DNA from 3 places in the Pedobacter sp. CG_S7 genome. Region 2 is predicted to be linked to each of the others. Evidence: riboswitches for the same ligand, from Rfam matches in the RefSeq annotation. Region 2 holds a riboswitch; each other region holds the start of a gene.
What was found. Region 2 has a riboswitch for cobalamin ahead of AAKU52_RS03540 (PKD-like domain-containing protein). Riboswitches for the same ligand answer to the same signal wherever they lie in the genome.
Positions count from the first base shown of each region.

Region 1: another riboswitch for cobalamin. It lies ahead of AAKU52_RS01800 (TonB-dependent receptor plug domain-containing protein); the one in region 2 lies ahead of AAKU52_RS03540 (PKD-like domain-containing protein).
Region 3: another riboswitch for cobalamin. It lies ahead of metE (5-methyltetrahydropteroyltriglutamate--homocysteine S-methyltransferase); the one in region 2 lies ahead of AAKU52_RS03540 (PKD-like domain-containing protein).

Region 1 is NZ_JBEONS010000001.1:394,845-402,904, forward strand. It holds gene AAKU52_RS01785 (adenosylcobinamide-GDP ribazoletransferase) at 1-689, opposite strand, end outside; gene cobT (nicotinate-nucleotide--dimethylbenzimidazole phosphoribosyltransferase) at 701-1,708, opposite strand; gene AAKU52_RS01795 (DUF5074 domain-containing protein) at 1,769-2,839, opposite strand; gene AAKU52_RS01800 (TonB-dependent receptor plug domain-containing protein) at 2,850-4,832, opposite strand; cobalamin riboswitch at 4,925-5,123, opposite strand; gene AAKU52_RS01805 (aminoacyl-histidine dipeptidase) at 5,366-6,838, shown strand; gene AAKU52_RS01810 (Dabb family protein) at 6,987-7,397, opposite strand; gene mnmL (tRNA modification radical SAM protein MnmL/YtqA) at 7,525-8,060, shown strand, end outside.
Region 2 is NZ_JBEONS010000003.1:140,825-148,884, forward strand. It holds gene sov (T9SS outer membrane translocon Sov/SprA) at 1-2,573, shown strand, start outside; gene AAKU52_RS03540 (PKD-like domain-containing protein) at 2,586-3,683, opposite strand; cobalamin riboswitch at 3,914-4,109, opposite strand; gene gcvH (glycine cleavage system protein GcvH) at 4,336-4,716, shown strand; gene AAKU52_RS03550 (VanZ family protein) at 4,720-5,118, shown strand; gene AAKU52_RS03555 (outer membrane beta-barrel family protein) at 5,222-8,002, shown strand.
Region 3 is NZ_JBEONS010000006.1:93,260-101,319, forward strand. It holds gene AAKU52_RS05660 (hypothetical protein) at 1-489, opposite strand, end outside; gene ruvC (crossover junction endodeoxyribonuclease RuvC) at 532-1,095, shown strand; gene AAKU52_RS05670 (acyl-CoA thioesterase) at 1,210-1,596, opposite strand; gene metE (5-methyltetrahydropteroyltriglutamate--homocysteine S-methyltransferase) at 1,643-3,970, opposite strand; cobalamin riboswitch at 4,145-4,333, opposite strand; gene AAKU52_RS05680 (hypothetical protein) at 4,538-4,753, opposite strand; gene AAKU52_RS05685 (5'-nucleotidase, lipoprotein e(P4) family) at 4,812-5,594, opposite strand; gene atpG (ATP synthase F1 subunit gamma) at 5,699-6,577, opposite strand; gene atpA (F0F1 ATP synthase subunit alpha) at 6,605-8,060, opposite strand, start outside.

The DNA.
Region 1 (8,060 bases), on a different contig from region 2:
GTATAGCCGCCAATCCACTTTTGGAAATACCGGGCTAAATAAATCTTAACAAGATAAAGCGGAATACAGACTAAAAGTATCCACCAGCTTTGGAATAATAAAAATGCAGGAAACAACCATAAGGCGCTGATTAGAAAATCTGGTAGCGACAACTGTTTAGCTAAGGGTTTAATTTTACTACTGGCATCTTCCCGTGCATAGTTATGTGTACGCATCATGGTTACCGCGGTAAAGCGACTGCCAACATGAGCTAATAAAACAGCTTTCAGGCAAAATGTGGCATTAAAAGTTAGTAGTTCTGTTAGGGTCAATATTTGTAAAGCAAAAATAAGCAGTGTGCCTACCACTCCATAAGCACCCACACGACTATCCTTCATTATGGTTAGGATTTTTTCTGTCGTCCAGCCCCCGCCAAATCCATCGCAAACATCAGAAAACCCATCTTCATGGAAGGCTCCTGTTATAAGTACACTCGCCACTAAAGCCAAAACCACCACAATAGCTGGTGGAAAAATAAAGTGGAGGCTATAAATGATCATTACCGCCATGCCGCCAACAATCCAACCAATTAAAGGGAAATAGCGGGTTGCCTTGTTAAGAAATTCTTCTGAATGGTCAACCCATGAAGGACAGGGGATACGGGTGTAAAACATTACCGCGGTAAAAAATACTTGTAATTCATATTTCATGGAAAGATAGATTAGATTTTTGAGGATATGTTTGCACTTTCAAAACTTGCCATTTCTTCCAAAAAAAGTACTGCACTTTGAATAATAGGATAAGCCAGGGCACATCCTGTTCCTTCGCCTACACGCATACCTAGATTGACTAAAGGTTTTGCGCCTATATAGCTTAACAAATGCCGGTGTCCTTGTTCATTGCTTTCGTGACAAAAGATGGCATGACTAGAAATTAAGTTATTAATCTCTTTTGCACATAAATAAGCTACGGTAGCTATAAACCCATCCACCATAATTAACATGTTGTTTTCATAAGCATTTAACATGGCAGCGCAAATTTGCGCAATTTCAAATCCGCCGAAAAACATTAAAGCTTCCTTTGCATCTTTCGGGTTGGCATGCTTTGCTTGCGCCTGCTTCAAGAGGGTTAATTTGCGCTGCAACCCAGCTGCTGTTAATCCTGTTCCTTTGCCAACACATTGTTCTAAGGGTATATTTGTTAAGCAACTCATGAGCATGCTCGCAGATGAAGTATTTCCTATTCCCATTTCGCCAAAGCCAATAATGTTACAGCCACTATTGGCGATAGCATTTACCAGTTGCCCTCCTTTTTCAAAACATTGCTGCAACTGCGTTGTGGTCATTGCTTTTTCATGTAGAAAATTGCGTGTGCCATAGGCAATTTTAGCATCAATAAGCTGCTCGTTTTTTGTGAAATCAAAATTTACACCTGCATCAATAATGTGTAGTGCCAGCTGGTGCTGCCTGCAGAAAACATTAATTGCTGCCCCGCCTTTTAAAAAGTTTAAAACCATTTGTACGGTAACATCGGCAGGGTAAGCACTCACGCCTGCCTCGGCAATACCATGATCAGCAGCAAAAACTAAAATCGCAGGCTTGATAAGCTTGGGTGTTAAGGTATTTTGAACCGCACCAATTTGCATGGCCAGGTCTTCTAATTGCCCTAAAGCACCCAATGGTTTAGTTTTAAAATCTATTTTCTGTTTTAACGCTTCGTGAATTGGCATTTGCTATAGTATTTATAAAAACAGTTTCTTCGTGCTTTTGCACGAAGAAACTGTTACTCTTTATTTATTAACAAAAACTATGTTATTAGGTAAAAGACCTGTTTTAATACTATATTTTTTATTTCCATCTTTATCGAAACAAAAAACCTCTCCGCTGGTGATAAAATCTTTTGCATCTGTTACAAAAACTTCACCTGTTAACTCATCCACGGCAATACCATACATATAAGTGAATTTAGTTCCATCGCTGATGAAATTTTCTTTCTCCATCTTTTCTGTTTTCGTGTTAAATACCTTAATCTTACTGCCAGTAGCAGTTACATACATAAAGTCTCCATTTACCACCATCGATCCACCACTAAAATCTACCTGGGTTTTAACTAAATCTGTCTTGCTGTCTATGGTAGCCAAACTTGATTGGACGGTTTCATAATTTCCAGTAGAAAGCACATAAACATCTCCATACTGATCTGCAACAACTCCTCCTGGGTTTTCAACCACAGTAATTTTTTTTATTTCTGTCATCGTCGCTAAGTCTACTACAGAAACCGTATTGTCGTAATTTGGATAATCTAGTCCCCCGCTATTGGCAACATATAATTTTCCGTTTGCAATAGCCATTTGCTCGGGGTTACGGCCAACTTTAATGTATTTTTCGATGGCTAAAGAAGCTGTATCTAAAACTGCAATAGTACCATCGTAACTAGAAATATAAGCTTTGTTTTTATTGAAAACAATGTACCGTGGTAGTCTTCCGGTAGTACCATCTTTGAGGTCTATTTTTTTGATCGAAAGACCGGTTTTATGGTTAATAATTTCTAGTGTACTTGACACATTAACCACGATATACATTTTCGATCCATAAAGTTTTATGTCGTTCCCCGTATCTCCTAGTCCACGGCCATTCACAGTAGAAAACTGATCTGCAATCAATGCATGGTTTTCGTAATTATAATAAGTAAGGGTGCTATTATTTGAATTCATTATCCCTTCGTTCAAAACATATAAACCTCTGCGTTCTGCTTTTGGAATTTCAGGTTCGATAACTATGGCATCATTTTTTTTACAAGCACCAAGGATGCCTACAGCCAGTAAAAGGCCAATTAAATAATTTTGTTTGAATGGTTTCATGTTTTATTTATTAAATTGTTATTTGAAAAGTAAACCTGAAAGAGCGGCCCGGCATGGGGAAACTTCTGATAAAGGCATAAGACTGATTGTAGAGGTTATTGATTTCTGCTGATAGGCCAACAGGCAATTGTTTTAATTTTAGCTGATAGTGAATAGATAAGTCACTTACGGAGAATCCGGGAACAAAATATTCGGGCAGGTTTTCAGTTAAATAATACCTGGAGGAAGAAATAATTTGGTTGTAAAAAAGGCCTAAATCACCTCTTTGAAACCCTATATTCAAAGCCAGGTTATGCTTTGGTGTATAAGGTATTTGATTAAGGTAAACAGCTGAGGTGGGGTCTGTAGTGTTTAGTGCTTGTTGGTAAGTGTAATTACCTGTAAAACTAATTTTCATTGCCCTGCTTAAAGGAAGTTGGGTTTTTACGCTCACATCAATGCCGCGGATATCTACCTCACCTAGATTTAGCATGGTCCAGGTAAAAAGGTCTTTATTAGGTATGGCAATAATCTTGTCTTTTACCTTGTTATAGTAAATGTCTGCTGTTAAACTGAGGTAATCAATAACTTTCGTGTACGCTTGACTATAAGTGATTCCTAAATTATACTGTTTAGTATATTCTGGTGTTAAATTTCGTTTACCAATGCGGGTATAATAAAGGTCATTAAACGTAGGGTTGCGGAAAATGTCTTTATAAAAAGCCCGGAGCTGTATACCGGAATCCTCAAAGAGGTCGTAGCTGGCAGAAATAGAGGGCGACCAGATCATTTTTGACGGTGCCGGACTGCCAACTTGCACTTTTTCATTAATAGCGGTATTTAAAATGTTTGCATGGAGCTGCAATTTATTGAATTTAAATTTTGTAGCCAGGACATTTAAATAGGTATACCTTGTAGGATAGGAATAGGTGTAGAAGTTGGTCTTTAATTTGTTAAAGGCCAGGTCGCTAGCCAGAGAAATTTCCCAATTCTTCATCAAGTGATAGGAGAGCGCCGCAGAGCCATAAATTTCAAGTTGTGTAAAACGTTGGTCGAGTTCTCTAATTTCGTTGAGGTAATCGGGGTCAAGGTAACGCAGGTAATTATGTGAAAACTTGGCACTAAGTAATAATTCAAAACCCTTTTTCCAATACTGTTGGTAGTTGCTTTGTAGGGTAAGGTCTCGGTTCCATAAGTGCTGATGGGTATAAGGATTATAATAAACCACTGCTCCTGGCAAACCACGGTCTGAATGCGCATAATTAGCGCGGAGCTGGAAACGATTGCTATCGGTGCCATTCCAGTATAAAGCGGCATCGGTTTGAAATACGTTTAAGTCTGAATTAGTACGGGTGGCTAAAGTATCAGAGCCATCGCCATCAACCTTGTATTTATAGCGGCCATGTGCTTTTTGCCAGGTATTGCTTAAATTTAATGACCAGTTGCTATTTATTTTTTGCTGATAAAGCAAGGATGGATTAAATAAGCCAAATGAACCTGTTTTTAAACCCAATTTAAGCCGGTAGTTTTTTTCTTCTGTAAATTCTGGGGCGAGGCTTTTAATAACCAGCATACTTGCCGATGCGTAAGCCCTTGCAGGCTGTAGTATGAGTTCTGGCTGCCCATTGTAAAGGGTTATGGAAGCAATGTTATCGAGGTTAATTTTGCCAAGATCAATTTGCCCGTTTTGTGTATCGCTGATGGTTATGCCGTCAAATTGCACGCCGGTATGGTTGGCACCAAGGCTTCTAACGGATACGGTTTTTAAACCGCCAATGCCGCCATAATCTTTAATATTAACCCCCGAGAAGTTCCTGATGGCATCGGCAAGGTTATGAGCACCATTGCGTTTAAAATCGCTGGCATTAATTTGTTGGCTGGGTTGAAGGCTTTGTACTTTAGGTGGGGGCGTTGTAAAAACTTTTACCTCTTTGAGCGTATTACTGCTGTCGCTCTGTGCAAAAGCATACACGGAAAACAAAAAGAAAATTGTTGTAAAAAATAGTTTTTCCATACTTGCGCTACTGCACAGCAAACAGTATAAAGCATACTGAAAATGGAAATACCAAAGGCATCTTCATTCCAGCTTCAATCCCCGAAAGCTATGAATTATATTATGCGATGGCAGGTATTCTGACTTACTCCCCTTGGTATGGTCTTCCCATTCAAACAGTTGAACAGTGACGCTAAGTATATACCTTAGTTAATGGAGCTTACAGCTGCGGGACAGTTCTGGAATTACACCAGATTCCCTTTTAATCCATCCTGAATGAACAGGGGAGGAACCAAAAGCAATGCAAAGGTAGGTATATTTCTGCTGTTTATTTTAAAATAAGTTAATGTTTGGCTAAGGAGTGGAAGTTACCAGGGCTCAGCCTGGCAGGGAGCTGATAGGGACCTGCTACCGGATTTCCCGAACGAGGTCCCTATCAGCTCCCTATAAGGTCCGGTTTTGGTCCTGCCATAGGTTAAGCTAAACTGCATTTGTTTTATCTCTTCAATTATGCTTAATTTAAGCGATTGTTAATCACACAAAAAACATCAATTATGACGGCAATTGACATCAGCAATTTAGAACCTCAGCAACTTTGGCGTAATTTTGCCAATTTAAACGCAGTGCCTCGCGCTTCGAAAAAAGAAGAGCGGGTTATTGCCTTTATAAGGGCTTTTGGTGAAGGGTTAGGTTTAGAAAATTTACAGGATGCTGCGGGAAATGTAGTCATTAAAAAACCGGCAAGCCTGGGTATGAAAAACCGTGAAACGGTAGTCTTACAAGCTCACCTGGATATGGTGCATCAAAAAAACGGGGATACGGATTTCGATTTTGATACCCAGGGTATCGACATGATTGTTGATGGCGATTGGGTAAGGGCGCGTGGTACCACTTTAGGTGCTGATAATGGTATTGGCGTGGCTACAATTATGGCGCTTTTGGCCGCCGATGATATTGTGCATCCTGCTTTGGAAGCGATGTTTACCATCGATGAAGAAACGGGTATGACAGGTGCTAAAGAGTTGGATCCGGTTAATTTCTCGGGTTCGATTTTATTGAATTTAGATACCGAAGAGGATGATGAGCTGACTATTGGTTGTGCCGGTGGCATTGATACCAATACCAATTATACTTATGCACAGGTTGCTGTTGATCAAGAGGATATAGCTTTTGAAATTACCTTGAAAGGGCTGCTGGGTGGTCATTCAGGTATGGATATCCACAAAGGTAGGGGCAATGCCAACAAGTTAATGAACCGATTGCTATTTGAAGCCCTTAAAACGTTGCCACTGCAGGTTAGTTTAATAGATGGTGGTAGTTTAAGAAATGCAATACCCCGGGAATCTAAAGCGGTTGTTGTGGTGCCTGCTGCTCAAAAACTCGCTTTTCTAGCTTTTATCGGTGTTTTTGATGCTGTTTTGAAAGAGGAGTACCATACTGTAGAACCTGCTTTAAATATAACCGTTAAGGAATGTCTGCTGCCGGACATGGTTGTAGATCAAGCGGTATTGGTAAAAATTATTAACGTCTTGTATGCCGTGCCCAATGGGGTTTTCCGCATGAGTCCGGATATCAGTAACCTGGTTGAAACTTCTACCAACCTGGCTCGGGTCATCATAAAAAATGGTGAATTTATTACCCAATCCCTGCAACGAAGCAGTGTGGAAAGCACTAAAACTGATGTAGCAAATGCAGTTGGCGCTGCTTTTGAAAATATAGGCTGTTCGGTATCCCAAAGTGGTGATTACCCGGGGTGGAAACCAAATCCTGATTCGGAAATTTTAAGGCTCATGAAAAAGTTATACCAGCAAAAATTTGATAAAGAACCTAAAGTTGAGGCTTGCCACGCAGGACTGGAATGTGGTATCTTAGGATCCCATTTACCTGGTATGGACATGATTTCTTTCGGTCCCACCATCCATGGGGCACATTCTCCAGATGAATGTGTACAGATTTCTTCGGTTCAAAAATTCTGGGGCTATCTTTTGGCTGTGCTGAAAGAAATTCCTTTGGTTAAAGGATCATAAAACGCAGAAAATGCTTCAAATCAATTTCGGCCCTTTTCCATTACTTGAAACACAACTTTTACTGTTAAGGGCCGTTGCCGAAACAGACGTTGCGGAGGTTGTTTATGCGGTTAATGTGGCTGATGAGCCTTGGCGTTTGAAAACGCTATTAGGCTTCAGCAACATCATAAACTACAACCTTTGTCCATAGGAGGCTGCAATTTTTTATAAATTCCAGGTGTAAAGGGTGGTTTTGGTAAACGGCTTGTCCTGCAAGGTCGTCGAAAAAGATTAATTCGGAAACACTCCAGCTTTGGTCTATTACATCACGTTTTTCTGTGTCTGCAACTATACCTACATGCAATCCTTTTATGGTATTTATTTTTGAAAGGGCTTTTATGCCTGCAATGAGCTGATCACGGTCTTCCTTTGAATCTGGGTTTTTAAGCCAAAAGAACACATGATGTACAATAGGGTGTTTTTTTTCTATAGTCATAAGTGGTGATGCTGCTACCGCTGCAGCACTTGTAACAAGTATTGCGGCAGTTCCAATAAATTTCCTTCTGTTTGGATGGTCCATAGTGGGTTAGTTTGTTTTTTAAAAATAGACATTTTTTTTTGATTCCGGTTAATTAAGTTTTGCCGGAGGAAGCGTTGTGTTAAGGGGCTGGTTTTTTTTATGTATTTTTGCATCAAAATATTAGCATTTGGGAACTCTATTAGATTTAGGCATAAAGGGGTACAATAATTACGGTACGCATTTGAAAAAAAAATATGCGGGACAGCGTGTATTTAAAGTGATTGTAGATGGCGGTTTTACCTGTCCGAATCGTGATGGAAGTAAAGGATATGGAGGCTGCACCTATTGTAATGTAGATTCTTTTACTCCTGAACTTTCCAGAAAATTACCTACAGTGCGCGAGCAGCTGGAACAGGGAATGGTGCGTGGGAAAAGTTTTTATAAAGCAGATAAATTTATTGTTTATTTCCAGCCCAATACCAATACCTATGCCCCTGTGCATTATTTGAAAATGATGTATGACGAAGCCTTGTCCATTAATCCTGAAGATGTTGTTGGCTTTTCAGTTGGTACGCGTCCTGATTGCATTGATGCCGAAAAAGTGGCTTTGCTGGAAAGTTATGCCGATCGCTTTGATGTTGATTTAGAGATGGGAATGGAATCTATCTATGATGAAACACTTGATCAAATTAACCGTGGCTGTAGTCATGGTGAGTTTGTAGC
Region 2 (8,060 bases):
TGGATAAACATGCACAGGTTTGGTTTAATGAATTGCGCTTAACAGAATTTGATGAACGCGGTGGTTGGGCCGCCACAGCCAGCATGAATGCCCGTCTGGCAGATTTTGCGGAGGTTAATATTTCTGGCACCAAATCTACTATTGGCTTTGGCTCTATGGAGAAAAGGGTAAGCGAGCGAAACCGAACAGACAATGCCTTCTTTGATGTTTCCTCCAGCATGGAGCTGGGTAAGTTTTTCCCACAGCGAACAGGATTGAAAATACCGGTTTTCCTAAGTTACTCCAACCAGGTCAGCACCCCACAATATGATCCATTAATGCCGGATATTGAACTTAAAAATACTTTAATTGGAGCAACAAAGGAAGAGAAAAAAGCCATTTTAGATTATGCACAGGATTATACTACCCGCAATAGTATTAATTTTACCAATGTAAGGAAAGAAAGAACGGATCCTGATAAGAAACCACAACTCTGGGATGTGGAAAACCTGAGCGCCAGCTATGCCTATACCAAATATGCACACCGGGATTTTATGAACGAGAATGCCATTCAGCGCAGTTACCGTGGTTCTATGGCTTATAACTATTCGTCGCAGCCAAACCTGATCAGTCCCTTTGAGAAAATTATTAAATCAAATACACTGGCACTGTTGAGGGATATAAACTTCAGTTTGTTGCCCTCGGCAATAAATTTCAGAATAGAGTTAGACCGTTATTATTCGGAGAACACTTTACGCGATAATAGTCCGGGTAATGGCATTCCAATTAATACCACTTTTAATAAGAACTTTTTAGTGACTAGGGTATATGGAATTTCCTGGAACCTGACACGTTCGTTAACCCTTGATTTTGATGCCACCAATTATTCGATTATTGATGAACCTGATGGCAAGATCAATGGTTTAAAAAGAGATACCGTTTGGCAAAACCTGCAGCGGCTGGGTCGTACTACGGATTATAACCATAACCTGAATATTACTTACAACCTTCCTTTAAATAAGGTACCTGGAATGAGTTGGGTAAATGTGGCCACCCGTTATGGTACTAATTTTAATTGGCAAACAGAACCTTTGGCTTCATTAAAAGACCCTAACCTGAATTTGGGTAATAGGATTCAAAATTCAAGAACGCTGCAGATGAACCCTACTTTAAACCTGAGTAGCCTTTATAGTCAGTTTGGATTGCTGCGGCGCAATGAAAGCATTAAAAATAGGGGTGCAAAAAACATTTTAATAAACTTGTTAACGAGTGTAAAAACGATCAATGGGGCTTATACACAAACCAAAGGCATCTTTTTGCCGGGCTACCTCCCTAAAACCCAGTTTTTTGGAATAGATGAAATGAGCGGTGCCCCGGGTTTGGGTTTTGTCTTTGGCAGCCAAAGAGACATCAGTCAGCTGGCTATTAAAGGTGGCTGGATCACCATGGATACTTTGCAATCTCAACTTTACATCAACACTCTAAGGGAAGATTTTGGTCTGACCAGTACGCTGGAACCTATTCGTGACTTGCGGATTACCCTCACGGCCAACAAAAATCAAACCCTCAATTATGCTTCTAATTTTCGTTACAGTAGTTTTAGCGGTGCTTTTGATCAGTTGAGTCCTACTACTACCGGTGATTATAGTATAACTTTCATCACACTGCGCACAGCTTTCTCCGATAAAAAGAGCGACTTGTTGTCTAATGTTTACCAAAAATTCATGAGCAACAGGCAGGTGATATCACAGCGCTTAGGTGCAGGTAATCCTAATTCGAATGGCTTAGTGGCTGGCTTTGCTGATGGTTATCAAAAAGAGGCACAGGATGTGGTGATTGCCGCTTTTTTAGCCGCTTATACGGGGAAGGATTCAAAGTCATCGAGCTTAAATGCTTTGCCTAAAATTCCACTTCCAAACTGGAGAATTAATTATAGCGGTCTAAGCCGCATTGGATTTCTGCAGGAAAGTTTTAAATCCATAGACCTCCGTCATAGTTACCGCTCGGTATATACTGTTAATGGGTTTAATTCTTTGTTGAAATATGCTGAAAACGATGGACATGTGAGCAGCAGGGATGTTAATGAGAATTTTCTTCCTTTTTATCAATATTCACAAGTAACCATTGCAGAGCAATTTTCTCCATTAATAGGAGTGGATGCGAGGTTAAAGAACAACCTAACAGCAAATTTTGAAATTGGAAAAACCCGATTGCTAGGTTTAAGTTTGTCTAATAGTCAGCTGGCACAGTTAAATGAAAATAATATGATTTTTGGCCTCGGCTACCGTACGAATAAGTTTAGGTTTCCATTTGGAATGTTTAAGGAGTTGAAAATGGACAATAACATGGACATCAAGTTGGATATTGCATTACGGGATAATAAAACGATTATTTACAGGGCTGATGTGTTAGAGGGGGAAGTTTCGGCAGGGGCTAAAAATATTACTTTTAGGCCCAGTGTAGATTACATTTTAAACCAGCGTTTTAACGTGAAGGTTTTCTATGATTCTAACCTTACTCAGCCTTATACTTCCCAAACCTTTAATACTTCTTTTAGTAATTTTGGTTTTAGTTTAAGAATGACGTTAAACTAAAACCAAAGATGGCTATCTTAAATTCATATCTGCTACCCCTAATACCTCAGTAGAAAATTCTCCTAGCCAACCCATATTCGCTTGGATACTAGTCTGTATCTTAATGAAGTCGATACCTTCCAGGTTAATTTTCTTTCCTTCCTTATCTATGGCATTTGCAATATCGATTTTATCTCCACCAGCGGTGTTATCTGCATAGCCCCATCCAAATGGAGCACTGGTGATATTCGTTGGGCTAGTCATATTAATATTTCTTGATGGGAGTAAAGTTCCTTTTAATGTATACACATCTGTTGCCCACTCTGGGAAATAAGATTGTTTATGATACACATTGGTTTCCACAAACCCTGAATTTCCTTTATTGTCTTTCCACGCTACTTTAGCTGTTGCCGGATTTGGTTTGGTATAGGTAACTTCATAGTTGCGTATATAGCCGTCTTTTCCAAATTCACTTCCTGCAATTTCATACCAGGTGTCATCTGCAATACCATTCCCGTTTTCATCCTGCATAACCCATACAATGCCAGGTTCTGCATTGGTAAGACCCGCATTTCCGTAAATGATAATATCTTCTTTATCTAGCTGATTGATGACGGTATGGTCAAAACCAAGCACAATATATCCGCCCCATGCGCCTAAAGTTACCATACCTTTTTTTCCAAGAATGCTTTCCGCACTGATCCTATTTCCGGGAGCTTTGTTAATGAACTGCCCCGGAGCAGGTAAATATTCAATAAGTTTTGTTACGTATAAACTACTTTCAGGGGTAATAGGTTTAATTGGGGCGCTTGCATTTACTGTATATTGACGAGTAAATGTTCCTGCAGCATTTGATGCCGTGTACCCTATGATATATTTGCCTGATTTAGTGGGTGTAAATTCATAACTTTCATTTGTGCTTTTAACCTCATTATTAAGTCTCCATTCATGCTGAATCGCTTTTTCATTCGAAGCAGCAGCCTTAAATGTGATTTTCGTATTTACTGTTGTCGCTACTACATCTTCAGCGATAGAAAATGTAACTTCTGGAAGTACTTCTTTGTCTTTTTTACAACCTGCAAGCAATACGGTAAGTAAAAGAACTGTTGTTAGGTAATTTTTAATGTTCATGTAATTGTTTTTTATTTGTTCAAAGATTATTATAAACTAATGCAATTAATTTTTACAGTAAACTTTCTGGAATAAGATACAGGAGGAAATGGAAAGAAGTACTGGGGCATAGTATGCCCAGAAATATTTTAGTCATTTTGTTGTGAGTTTATACCCACAGCAAACAGTAGATTAATGAAATGAACTCAAATAAAAAGTATTCATGTCAAGCTTCAATCCCCGAAAGCTATGAAATTTTAAAACTTATGGCAGGTCTTCTGACTTACTCCCGATGTTCCTGCCTTCCCATTCTTTTGTTATTTTGAACAGTGGCGATGATTTGGATATCGTTATAGAGCTTACAGCTGCGGGACAGTTACGGATTTTCACCATATTCCCTTTTAATCCTGGTTAATATAACCAGAAACCAAAGCGATGCAAACGTATGAAATAATTGCGAACTATTTTAAATGAAATTTTATAATGATGGTTTCATGAACAGGTAAACTTTAATTTCCATGTTATTTGAACATATCACATCTTGATTAATATTATTTGTCGTAAATAATACAAATAGTGTTAAATTAGCACTCTGTTTAAAGTTGGGCAAATTTGAGTGCAAGACTTTTGTTAAATAGGTTTAAATTATTGACAATTAACTAATTAAGTACATATGAATTTTCCATCAGAATTAAAATACACTAAAGACCACGAATGGATTAGAGTGGAAGGCGACGAAGCTTACCTTGGAATTACTGATTTTGCTCAGCGCGAATTAGGTGATATCGTTTATATCGACATCAATACCCTGGGTGAAGTAGTTAATAAAGACGATGTTTTTGGAACTGTTGAAGCCGTGAAAACTGTTTCTGATTTGTTTATGCCCGTTACTGGAACTGTTTTAGAGGTTAACCCTGCTTTAAATGATAACCCTGAGTTAGTGAATTCAGATCCTTATGGTGCTGGATGGATGGTTAAAGTTACTTTAGCTGATGCGGCTAATGTAAATGATTTGCTTGATGCAGCTGCCTATAAATCTTTAGTTGGCGCTTAATTAATGAGTTATTTAAAAGGATTAAAGTATCAGGGCTGGGCAATTGCCTGGACCATACTCATTTCAATACTTTGTTTTATGAAAACGCCAGGCTCGGAAAGCACTGGCGTTTTTTTTAAAGGTTTTGATAAGCTGGTGCACCTCGGGTTTTTTTATGTGCTTACCGTATTGCTCTTTTTTGGTAAAATCAGGTACCAACATAATTACAGTTTTAGTATCTTAACAATTTTCAAGATTATTTTAATTACTGCATCTATTGGTGGGGGAATCGAATTGGTCCAACTGTTTTTCTTCAGTTACCGCTCTGCGGAGTGGTGGGATTTTTGGTGTGATATGATTGGCGTATTGATGGGGGTATTTAGTTATGTATTGCTCCATGTTGCCGATTATAGTAAAAAATAAATATTCGCTTGTATTAAGAATGTTACTTTAAAATAAACAGGCTACACTAATCTATTCTCCTCAAGGCTAGTCTATACATTTGATTAACTGCAATCATTACGTTATGACGAGAATTTTTACCCCAGGCTTGTTACTTTTAGGAGTAATGATGTTCGCTACTATGGCCTTTGGCCAGAATAACAATGGATCTGCAACAGGAACCATCGTAAATGCTAAAGACAAGCTTCCCATTGATTATGCTACTGTAGCTGTAAAAAGTCTGAAGGACTCTAGTGTAGTTGGAAGTGCCAATACTGCTACCGATGGTGGTTTTGAATTTAAAGGATTAGCGCCTGGTAATTACCGTTTGTATGTAGCTTACCTGGGCTTGCAAAGTGTAACCAAAGATTTTACCGTTTCCTTAGCCGGTAGTCGTGTTGATTTGGGCGCCGTAAGTATGGAAAATTCTGGTCTGGATTTAAATACAGTAGAAATAATTGGAGAAGTGCCCCCGGTAGTTGTAAAAAAAGATACTATAGAATTTAATGCCGGCTCCTTTAAAGTGCGCGAAAATGCGGTAGTAGAAGATGTGCTGAAGAGGTTACCCGGTGTAGAAGTGGCCAAAGACGGCTCTATCAAAGCACAGGGAGAAACTATTACCAGAATTAAAGTGGATGGAAAGGAGTTTTTTGGAAATGACCCGCTATTGGCCACAAAAAACCTGCCTGCAGATATGATCGACAAAATCCAGGTGATTGATCAATTGTCGGAACAAGCGCAATTTACAGGAATTGATGATGGTAATAGGGAGAAAATTATCAATATCATCACTAAAAAAGATAGAAAAAACGGTGTTTTTGGTAATTCTAATATAGGCTATGGCTCCGACGACCGTTATGATGTGAACGTAAATATCAATAAGTTTAATAATGATGAACAAATGTCTGTTGTGGCACAGTTTAACAATGTTAACAAGCAAAACTTTGGTGAAGGTGGTGGCAGAGGCAGACAAGGCGGCGGTGGCAATGGTTCGCCTCAGGGTATTACCACTACTAATGCAGCAGGTTTAAATTATGCCAATATCTTTAAGAATAAAACGGAAATCAACGCCAGTTACTTTTTTAATAAAACTTCCTTGTTCAACGAACAAAACAGCTTCAGACAAAACTTACTTGGTAATACAACAACAACTTTTGCTAACCACTTAAAAAGTACGACTGAGAGACTGAATCACCGTTTTAACTTCATGATAGATACTAAAATCGATTCGGCTACGACCATTAAAATACAGCCAAACTTCACTTTTACCGAATCGAATGGTATCCGTAACAGTGATTACACTAATGTGTTCAATAATTCACAAACTGTAGGTAAACAGGCTTATACAACCAAGTCTACTTCTCCTTCTTTAAGGAATAACGTGTTGTTAAGAAGAAAATTCCTTCGCCTCGGCAGAACCTTGTCTTTAAACGTAAATACCAATTGGAACGATAGTAATTCAGAAAATTTCAATGATATACAAAACTATACGACCAATGCTGCGGGAACTGCACAGGAATTTACCAACCAGTTTAACGATACCAAAAGCAATTCATTCGGTAACCACTCCAGGTTAGTCTATACCGAACCTTTATCGAAAACTTTTAGTTTGGAATTAAATTATGAAAACCGTTATAACTTTAGCGAATCACAACGATTTACCTATAACTTTAACCCCATTACTTCCAGGTATGACCAGATTGATGATACTTTTACTAATACCTATGAAAATACAACCTTAACCAATTCGCTAGGGTTCAGTTTTAATAAGACAGAAAAGAAATACACTTGGAATGCTGGTTTGGCTGTTCAAAATACAGATCGAAAAAATGATAACATAACTACCGGTATGGTAATTAAACAGAATATCTATAACCTTACACCAAGTGCACAGTTCCGCTATACCTTTAGCAATAGCAAGCGCATCAGGATCAATTACCGTGGTAACACACAGCAACCAAGTATCTCGCAAATTCAACCTATTCCAGACAACTCCAATACGCAAAGCATCCCCATTGGTAATCCGAACCTTAAACCTTCATTTACCAATAATTTGAATATTGTATATAACAATTTTGACTTTTCTAATTATCGCTCTTTTTTCTTGTATATCAACGCCAATCAAACCTTAAATGCTTTTGGTAATAACAGCATGCTGATTACCAATGATGCTGATACCACCAGGAATGGTAAAATTGCCATCTTACCTATAAACGTTAAGGGGGTATATAATTTAAATGCAGGCTCTTCGCTGGGGCTTCCAATTATTCCGGGTAATAAATTAAACCTGAATATTAACCTGAGGGGTTCTTATGGCCGAGGAGTTAACCTTACCAATTCCATCGAAAATATTTCTAATGATTACAGTCTAACCAATGGCTATAAATTAGTGTCTTCCTTTGATAAGTTCGATTTTACTGCGGGTATTAATGGTACCCTGAACAGAAGTACTTACTCTGCTAACCCTAATCAGAACACCACTTATTATACCATGAACCCAACAATCGATATCAGTTACCTTTTTCCGGGTGAGGTGCGTATCGCTGCCGATGTTGATTATTTCCAGAATACCGGCAGAGGGGCTGCATTTGATACTAAATATGTATTGTTCAATTCTTATATCAGTAAACAGTTCCTTAAAAATAGAGGAACTTTTAAGTTTGCTGTAAATGATATCCTGAACCAAAATCAAGGGATTATTCGTACCTCTAGCAATAACACCATTACAGATCTAAACTACAATGTGTTGAAGCGCTATTTCATGCTTTCCTTTACTTACTCCTTAAATCGTATGGGAGGAAAAAATATGCCTGGAGAAAATAGTAAGCAACGTGGTGGCGGACAGCGGATGAGAATGAGACTATAGGAAGTCATTTCTTTATTTGGATTAGTTATAAATAAAGGCTAAATTGCGCTCAAACTTA
Region 3 (8,060 bases), on a different contig from region 2:
GGCAAGAAATAACTCTGTGTTGAGCAATTTAAATTGATAGACAAACACGCAGAGTGCTATGGAACCAAATACATTGGTTAAAACGAGCTGCCCAATATTACCCACGGCCATTGCGATTACGCCTATAATGCGTCTTTTAGGGGATAAAAAGAATACCCTGCCGCCGTATTCGCCTAAGCGGTTGGGTGTAAAAATAGCCCAGGTTAAACCACAAAACACAGACTCAATAGATTTCCAGAGACTCAGCTTTTCGATGCTTTGTATGAGTCGCTGCCATTTCATTGCTTCTAAGCCCCAGTTCAGTAACATTAGAAAGCACACAAAAGTCATAACGGTTACAATTTCATAACGGGGTATGGTTTGTAACATCAAAAGAAATTCTTTTAAATCATTATTGCTGCTGAGCTTCAAGTAGATAAACCAAAAGGCAAAGAATACAATTGCAATTTTGAGACTATAAGATAATAGCTTTTTATATGGGGCTGTCAAATTTTTACTTTTACTGTCTGCAAATATGCTTAATATTGTTCTATGTTGGTGGAAAAAAAGGAAAGGGTTATCATGGGAATTGATCCCGGCACGGCTGTAATGGGCTATGGGGTGATTTTGGAAAAGGGGAGCAAGATTGAATTGATCACCATGGGGATAGTGCGCATGGAACACCTGGACGATCATTTTTTGAAACTGCAGCGTATTTTCGAGAAAACAATTGTTTTACTGGAGCAGTATAAACCTGATGTTTTGGCTATCGAGGCCCCATTTTATGGCAAGAATATACAGGTGATGTTAAAATTAGGTCGTGCGCAGGGCATTGCCATGGCAGCGGCCTTATCGAAAAAAATTCCTGTAACAGAATATGCACCGAGAAAAATCAAGCAGTCGATTACTGGTAATGGCAGCGCCGGAAAAGAACAAGTAGCGGCAATGCTGCAACGATTGCTGAATTTTAAGGAAACACCAGAATTTTTAGATGCTACGGATGGTTTGGCGGTGGCTGTTTGTCATTCTTTTCAAAGAGTAGACACCAGTGGTAAGGGTAAGTCTTACTCCGGATGGGAAGCTTTTGCTAAGGATAATAAGAAAAGAGTACAGTAAAAAAAGGTATTGAAATCGAGGTTAACGCAATGTTAACGCAATGGTAACGCAATATTAACGCAATGCTGATACAATCAAACACTGCGTTAACATTGTTTAAAAACCCTGTTATGTTTATTTCAATATTGGAGTAGGTTTCTTGTCATCACCCATCGCCACAAAGGAAAACTCACCAGTTACTGCCTTTTCCCTTAATTCAGAATACATTTGCTCTATGTAAATTTCCACTTTCACTTTCATGCTGGTATTACCGATATGAGACACCATCCCTACCAGTTCAATGATGGTTCCGGCAGGGATTGGTTTTTTAAAATCGATTCTGTCGCTGCTCACTGTAACCATTTTCTGGCGACTAAAACGAGTTGCGGTAATAAAAGCAACTTCATCCATTAAATGCATCGCCGTACCACCAAACAGCGTATCGTAATGATTGGTGGTACTTGGAAATACAGCTTTAAAAATTCTCGTTTCTGAAGCTTTTATTTTTTCTTCTATTGTCATGTTATGATGGTTTTCCTTGTGGGTCTTGTTTAAAAAAGACACAAAATTAAGCTATTGAAATTTCAGTTTTGACAGCTACCCGTAAGGTTTTGGCAGCCTTTACCATTTCAATGAGGGCACTTTTTGTTTCTTCCCAGTGCCTGGTTTTTAATCCGCAATCTGGGTTTACCCATAATTGAGCGTCAGGAATTACTGCCCGTGCTTTTTCTAATAAAAACATCATTTCTTTACTGGAAGGCACCCTTGGCGAATGAATGTCATAAACACCTGGTCCAATTTCATTTGGATAATTAAATGCCGCAAAAGCATCCAGTAATTCCATTTGCGAACGGGAGCATTCAATGGTAATCACATCGGCATCCATATTTGCAATATGCTGAATGATGTCATTAAACTCTGAATAGCACATGTGGGTATGTATTTGCGTGGAATCCTGAACACCGCTGGCTGAGATTTTAAAGGCATTGACCGCCCATTGCAAATAATTTTCCCAATCTGCTTTTCTCAAGGGTAAACCCTCGCGTATGGCCGGTTCATCAATCTGGATAATTTTTATTCCTGCCTTTTCAAGGTCTGCAACCTCATCGCGTATAGCAAAAGCTATTTGTTTACAGGTTTGGGCACGGGGTTGATCGTTTCTAACAAACGACCATTGTAATATGGTTACAGGCCCGGTAAGCATGCCTTTAACCAATTTTGGGGTTAGTGACTGTGCAAATGAAGCCCACTTAACTGTCATTGGTTCCTGGCGGTAAACGTCACCAAATATAATAGGTGGCTTTACGCACCTGCTACCATAGCTTTGTACCCAGCCAAATTTAGTAAATGCAAACCCATCCAGCTTTTCGCCAAAATACTCCACCATATCATTTCGCTCAAATTCGCCATGTACCAATACATCCAGACCTATTTCTTCCTGGAAACGAATGGTGGCTATTGTTTCTTTTTCAATCAGGTCCTGGTATACTGCTGCACTAAGCAGGCCTTTTTTCAACTTTGTTCTCCAACTCCTTACTTCCGGGGTTTGTGGAAATGAACCAATAGTTGTGGTAGGAAAAAGTGGAAGCTGCAGGCTTTGCTGCTGTAAAACCTTTCTGTCATCAAAAGGAAGGTTACGGAGACTATCTTTTGCTGTAGCAGCAGCCACCCTTTGCTGTACGGCTGTTTGATGAATTAAAACAGAAGACCTGCGACTGTTGTTTTCTTCTATATTTTGTTGCAGTTTCGCTTCCAGGCTTTCATTTTTATGGGGATTAACCAGTTTACTTAGGGTAACTACTTCAGTTACTTTTTGTTTGGCGAAGGATAACCACTGTTTTATTTCATCCATTAAGGGCTCATTGGCCGTTTCGAGCGACAAATCACATGGCGAATGGATCAATGAACAAGAAGGGGCTAAGATTACCCTCTCCTCACCTAATTTCTCAACAGCGCTATTAATGAGTTTTAAGGCTTGCTCATAATCAGCTTTCCAAATATTTCTTCCATCTACAACACCAATGGAGAGTTTCATTTGGGAAGGAATTACCTCAAAAACAGCTTCTAATTGTTCCGGACAACGAACCAAATCTACATGTATGGCCTGCACAGGTAATGAAAATGCTAATTCTAAATTATCTCGAAGACCTTCAAAATAAGTCGCCACCATCAATTTAAGGTTTGGAAACAAACGCCTTATTTCTTTATAAACCATTAAAAAGGCTCTTTTCTCGTCTTCGGTTAAGTCCATGGCCAAAAAAGGTTCATCAAACTGTACCCATTCTACATTTCTTGCAGATAATTGCTGTAGCAACTGGATGTATACGGGCAATAAATTTTTGATCAGTGAGATCCTATGAAAGCCGGCTTCTTTCTCTTTCCCTAATAGCAGGTATGTGATTGGGCCTAAAATAACTGGTTTGGTAAAAAGCCCCAGTCTTTTAGCTTCCTCATATTCATCAGCAATCTTAGTTGAAAAAAGTTTAAACTGCTGATCTTTATAGAATTCAGGAACAATATAATGGTAATTGGTATCAAACCATTTGGTCATCTCCATGGCAATGATGTCTAATCCGTCTTTTTGATAACCTCTGGCCATGGCAAAATAAAGATCAATTTCTTTATGAGCCCCATTTAAAATGACTTCGTGGTAACGGGATGGAATTGCACCTACCGTTAAAGACATGTCTAATACCTGGTCGTAAAAGGAAAAATCGTTGGAGGGAATAAGGTCAATGCCTGCTTCTTGCTGCAATAACCAGTTTTGTTTGCGGATTTCCCTGGCTACCTGTTCCAGGTTTTGAAGTGTTGATTTGCCTGACCAATATTGCTCGCAGGCTTTTTTGAGTTCTCTGTTGCTACCAATGCGCGGGTAGCCTAGATTGTTTGTTAGCATTTTAATAACTTTTAAAGATTAATAATCTGTTAAAAGCTCTTTTAGCAGGACTTCGCAATGCGCGCTCATTAAAAAAGAGATAGAATTCGTTATAAACAGGCATCTTTCTCCATAGAGAAATGAATAGCCTATAAAATACATAAAAACCTGACCCCTGCTTCAAATCGCGAAAGCATTGTCAATTCGGTTTAGGCAGGTATCCTGACTTGTAACATTTTTACAAACCTTCCCATTCTTCTTAAGAACAGTGGTTATGATGAGTAAAAACCTTTTGTGTTACTTACAGTTGCGCGACAGTTCGTGATTTACACACGATTCCCTATTAATCTACAATTAAGCAAAACCTTTACCGGTTGATAAAGAAATAAAGTAAAGAACTTATGAGGTCAAATATAGCTTAAAAAATGAATTAACACTTATCGGCCCAATCATAATCTTGCAACTAACGGTCAATACCATTTTGCACACCACAATAGATTAAGCTTTTTCCAATCTTCAGCAATAACCAAAAGAGGCATTTCATTTTTTACAATGAAATGCCTCTTTTTAGTTACAGCTTATATAAAATTAAGCTGCTAGTATTTTAAATACTGCTTTACAGCAGATAAATGCACCTACAAGTAAAATAACCCAAGAAACAATGGATAAGATCATTGAATCACCTGCAAAACGAAGGAACACACCAACCATACTGGCAATGATACCAATAACTAATAATTGATAGATAGCGTTTTGATTTGCTCTTTGCATGCTTTCTGTATTGTGTTTTGGTGTCTGATCCATAATATTTTTCTAATTAATGCACAAAAATAATTATTAATTCCTTAATAAGGCATAATCCTTAATAAGTTTTTAAAGCTTTGATCCTTTGTTCTGCTTTTTCATTTTCTTTCAAGTCTTTTCCCTGATAAAATTGCTTCTCCCAATCGCCGTACATAGGGTTTGGGAACACAATATACTTGGTTCCAAACAATTGCTGCGCACGGTCTACTTCTACTTTGGTGTTTTTATTTTCCCTGTAAAACACATTAGAAAGATCACTGAGGTTATCACCACACAACAATAAGATGTTATAGTTCTCCATGATGCTTTTTCGGCGGGGCTCTTTATCAGCAGTCGAGCTATTCAAAAGCAAATGTGCCGCATCAGCATTAGGGAAACCAAAACGTTTTAAATTCTTTAGTGTACCCTCCAATTCTGATGTTAACCTGTTGCTCACATAAAACACCTCTACGTTAAAACGGGCAGCAAACTTAAGAAAGCCCAATGCGCCAGGTATAGTATCTGCAATGCCTTTACTAGTCCAGTTTACCCAATCTTCCTGGTTATAGCTCAGGCCTTTTTGAAGTTCCTTACCCTGAAACGGAGAGTTATCTAAAACAGTTTCATCGATATCTACCACTACACAATTTCGTTTCAGGGTATCTGCAGTTTTCAACTGTTCTAACAACGACAAGCGGGCGAAGTTGAAGGCCTGAAAGGTCAATGCCCGCATTTCACCTGAATGCTGTTGCCATAAAACAGCATTGGTATAATCCCTGAAGCCTGTTTTATTGTTTTTCTGTGCTAATATGCCCAGCGGTAAAAGTAGGGTGATGAAACTAAAGCTCAGAAATCTTTTCATGTTTTAATTTTATTTCAAAATTTATAATCGCCAGTTTGGGCGGTACTGATATACAAAAAGCCTTTATCCGCATGGATAAAGGCTTTTTGTATAATGCTATTTAATTATCCATTTAGGGCTGCAGCACCACTCACAATCTCTGAAAGTTCTGTGGTAATGGCTGCCTGACGAGCCTGGTTGTACGAAAGTTTTAAGGCTTTTAACAAGTCGCCAGCATTTTCTGTTGCTTTATCCATCGAAGTCATCCTTGCACCGTGTTCTGATGCATGTGAATCTAACAATGCTTTAAACAACTGAATTTTGATCGACTTAGGAATCAATTGTTCTACAATTTCTTCTTTAGAAGGCTCCAGGATATAATCTGTATTGGTAGTGATCGCTGCAGTAGTTTCTGCCTTTGGAAGAGGCAATAATTGTTCTGTTGTAACAATCTGCATTGCTGCATTTTTAAAGCGGTTGTAAATAACCTCTACTTTATCAAAATCCCCTTTTTGAAATCCAGCCATGATGGCATCAGTAATTTTAGTTACATTTTCAAAGGTAAGAGCAGCATATACTTCGTTATTGTTTCCAATGACATTGTAATTGCGTTTTTCGAAAAAATCCTGAGATTTCTTACCGATGGCCACAATACTTACATTTCCGTTTTTAAACTGCTCGCTATATTTTTCAGCGATCAAATTATTTGCAGCTTTAATTACGTTCATGTTAAAAGCACCTGCCAACCCACGGTTTGAGGCTACTACTACAATTAACACCTTATTAGGCTCACGTTCCTGAGTGTAGGGTGAGGAAGATCCTTCCAGACTAGCAGAAAGATTTCCTAAGATCTCTTTAAGTTTTGTAGCGTAGGGACGTAATTGTATAATAGCATTGGTGGCACGTTTTAACTTAGCAGCCGAAACCATTTTCATGGCTTTGGTAATCTGCTGTGTAGATTGTACCGACGCTATACGTATTCTTACTTCTTTTAAATTAGCCATTCTTTTTTAATCTTCTGCCAGAGTAAATTAGTATTTACCTACTAGTTCTTTAGCTACTGTTTCTAATACACCAGTAACGCTATCATCCAATTTACCTGCTTTTAAAGCACTTAAAGTTTCAGGGTGACGTAATTCTAACTGTTGTAGATATTCTGCTTCAAATTCTCTAACTTTTTTTACAGGAACTGTACGCATTAAGTTTTTTGTACCGATGTATACAATCGCAACTTGTTTCTCTACTGTTAATGGAGAGAACTGTCCTTGTTTCAAAATCTCCACGTTACGTGCTCCTTTATCTAAAACAGATTTCGTTGCCGCATCAAGGTCTGAACCGAATTTAGAGAAAGCCTCTAATTCACGGTATTGTGCCTGGTCTAATTTTAATGTACCAGCAACCTTTTTCATTGACTTGATTTGTGCATTACCTCCTACACGTGATACCGAGATACCAACGTTTATAGCCGGACGAACACCTGCGTTAAACAAATTAGATTCTAAGAAGATCTGTCCGTCTGTAATTGAAATTACATTGGTTGGAATATAAGCAGAAACGTCACCAGCCTGTGTTTCAATAATTGGCAATGCCGTTAATGAACCACCACCTTTTACGATACCTTTCAACGATTCTGGTAAATCGTTCATTGACTGAGCAATGTCATCATTCTGGTTGATTTTTGCAGCACGCTCTAACAAACGGCTGTGAAGGTAGAAAACGTCTCCTGGATAAGCTTCACGACCTGGTGGGCGACGAAGTAACAAAGAAACCTCACGGTAGGCTACTGCTTGTTTAGATAAATCATCATAAACAATTAAAGCAGGGCGACCAGTATCACGGAAGTATTCGCCAATCGCAGCACCTGAGAAAGGAGCATAAAATTGTAAAGGAGCAGGGTCTGCCGCTGAAGCGGAAACAACAACTGTATAAGCCATTGCACCATGTTCTTCTAATGTACGAACAACGTTTGCTACAGTACTTGCTTTTTGACCACAAGCAACATATATACATAAAACAGGATTTCCTGCTTCGTAAAATTCTTTTTGATTGATAATGGTATCAATACAAACGGCAGATTTACCAGTTTGACGGTCGCCAATTACCAACTCACGCTGACCACGACCAATTGGAATCATTGCATCAATAGCTTTGATACCTGTTTGCAATGGCTCATTAACCGGCTGACGGTAAATTACACCTGGTGCTTTACGCTCGATCGGCATTTCGTAAGTCTGGCCTATAATAGGTCCTTTACCATCGATAGGCTCGCCCATTGTATTAACTACACGGCCTAACATACCTTCACCAACTTTAATAGAGGCAATCTTTTTGGTTCTCTTGATGGTATCACCTTCTTTGATGTTGTCTGATTGACCTAACAAAACCACACCAACGTTATCTTCTTCAAGATTCAATACAATACCTTGCAAACCACTTTCAAATTCAACAAGCTCGCCTGATTGAACTTTAGTTAAACCATAAACACGG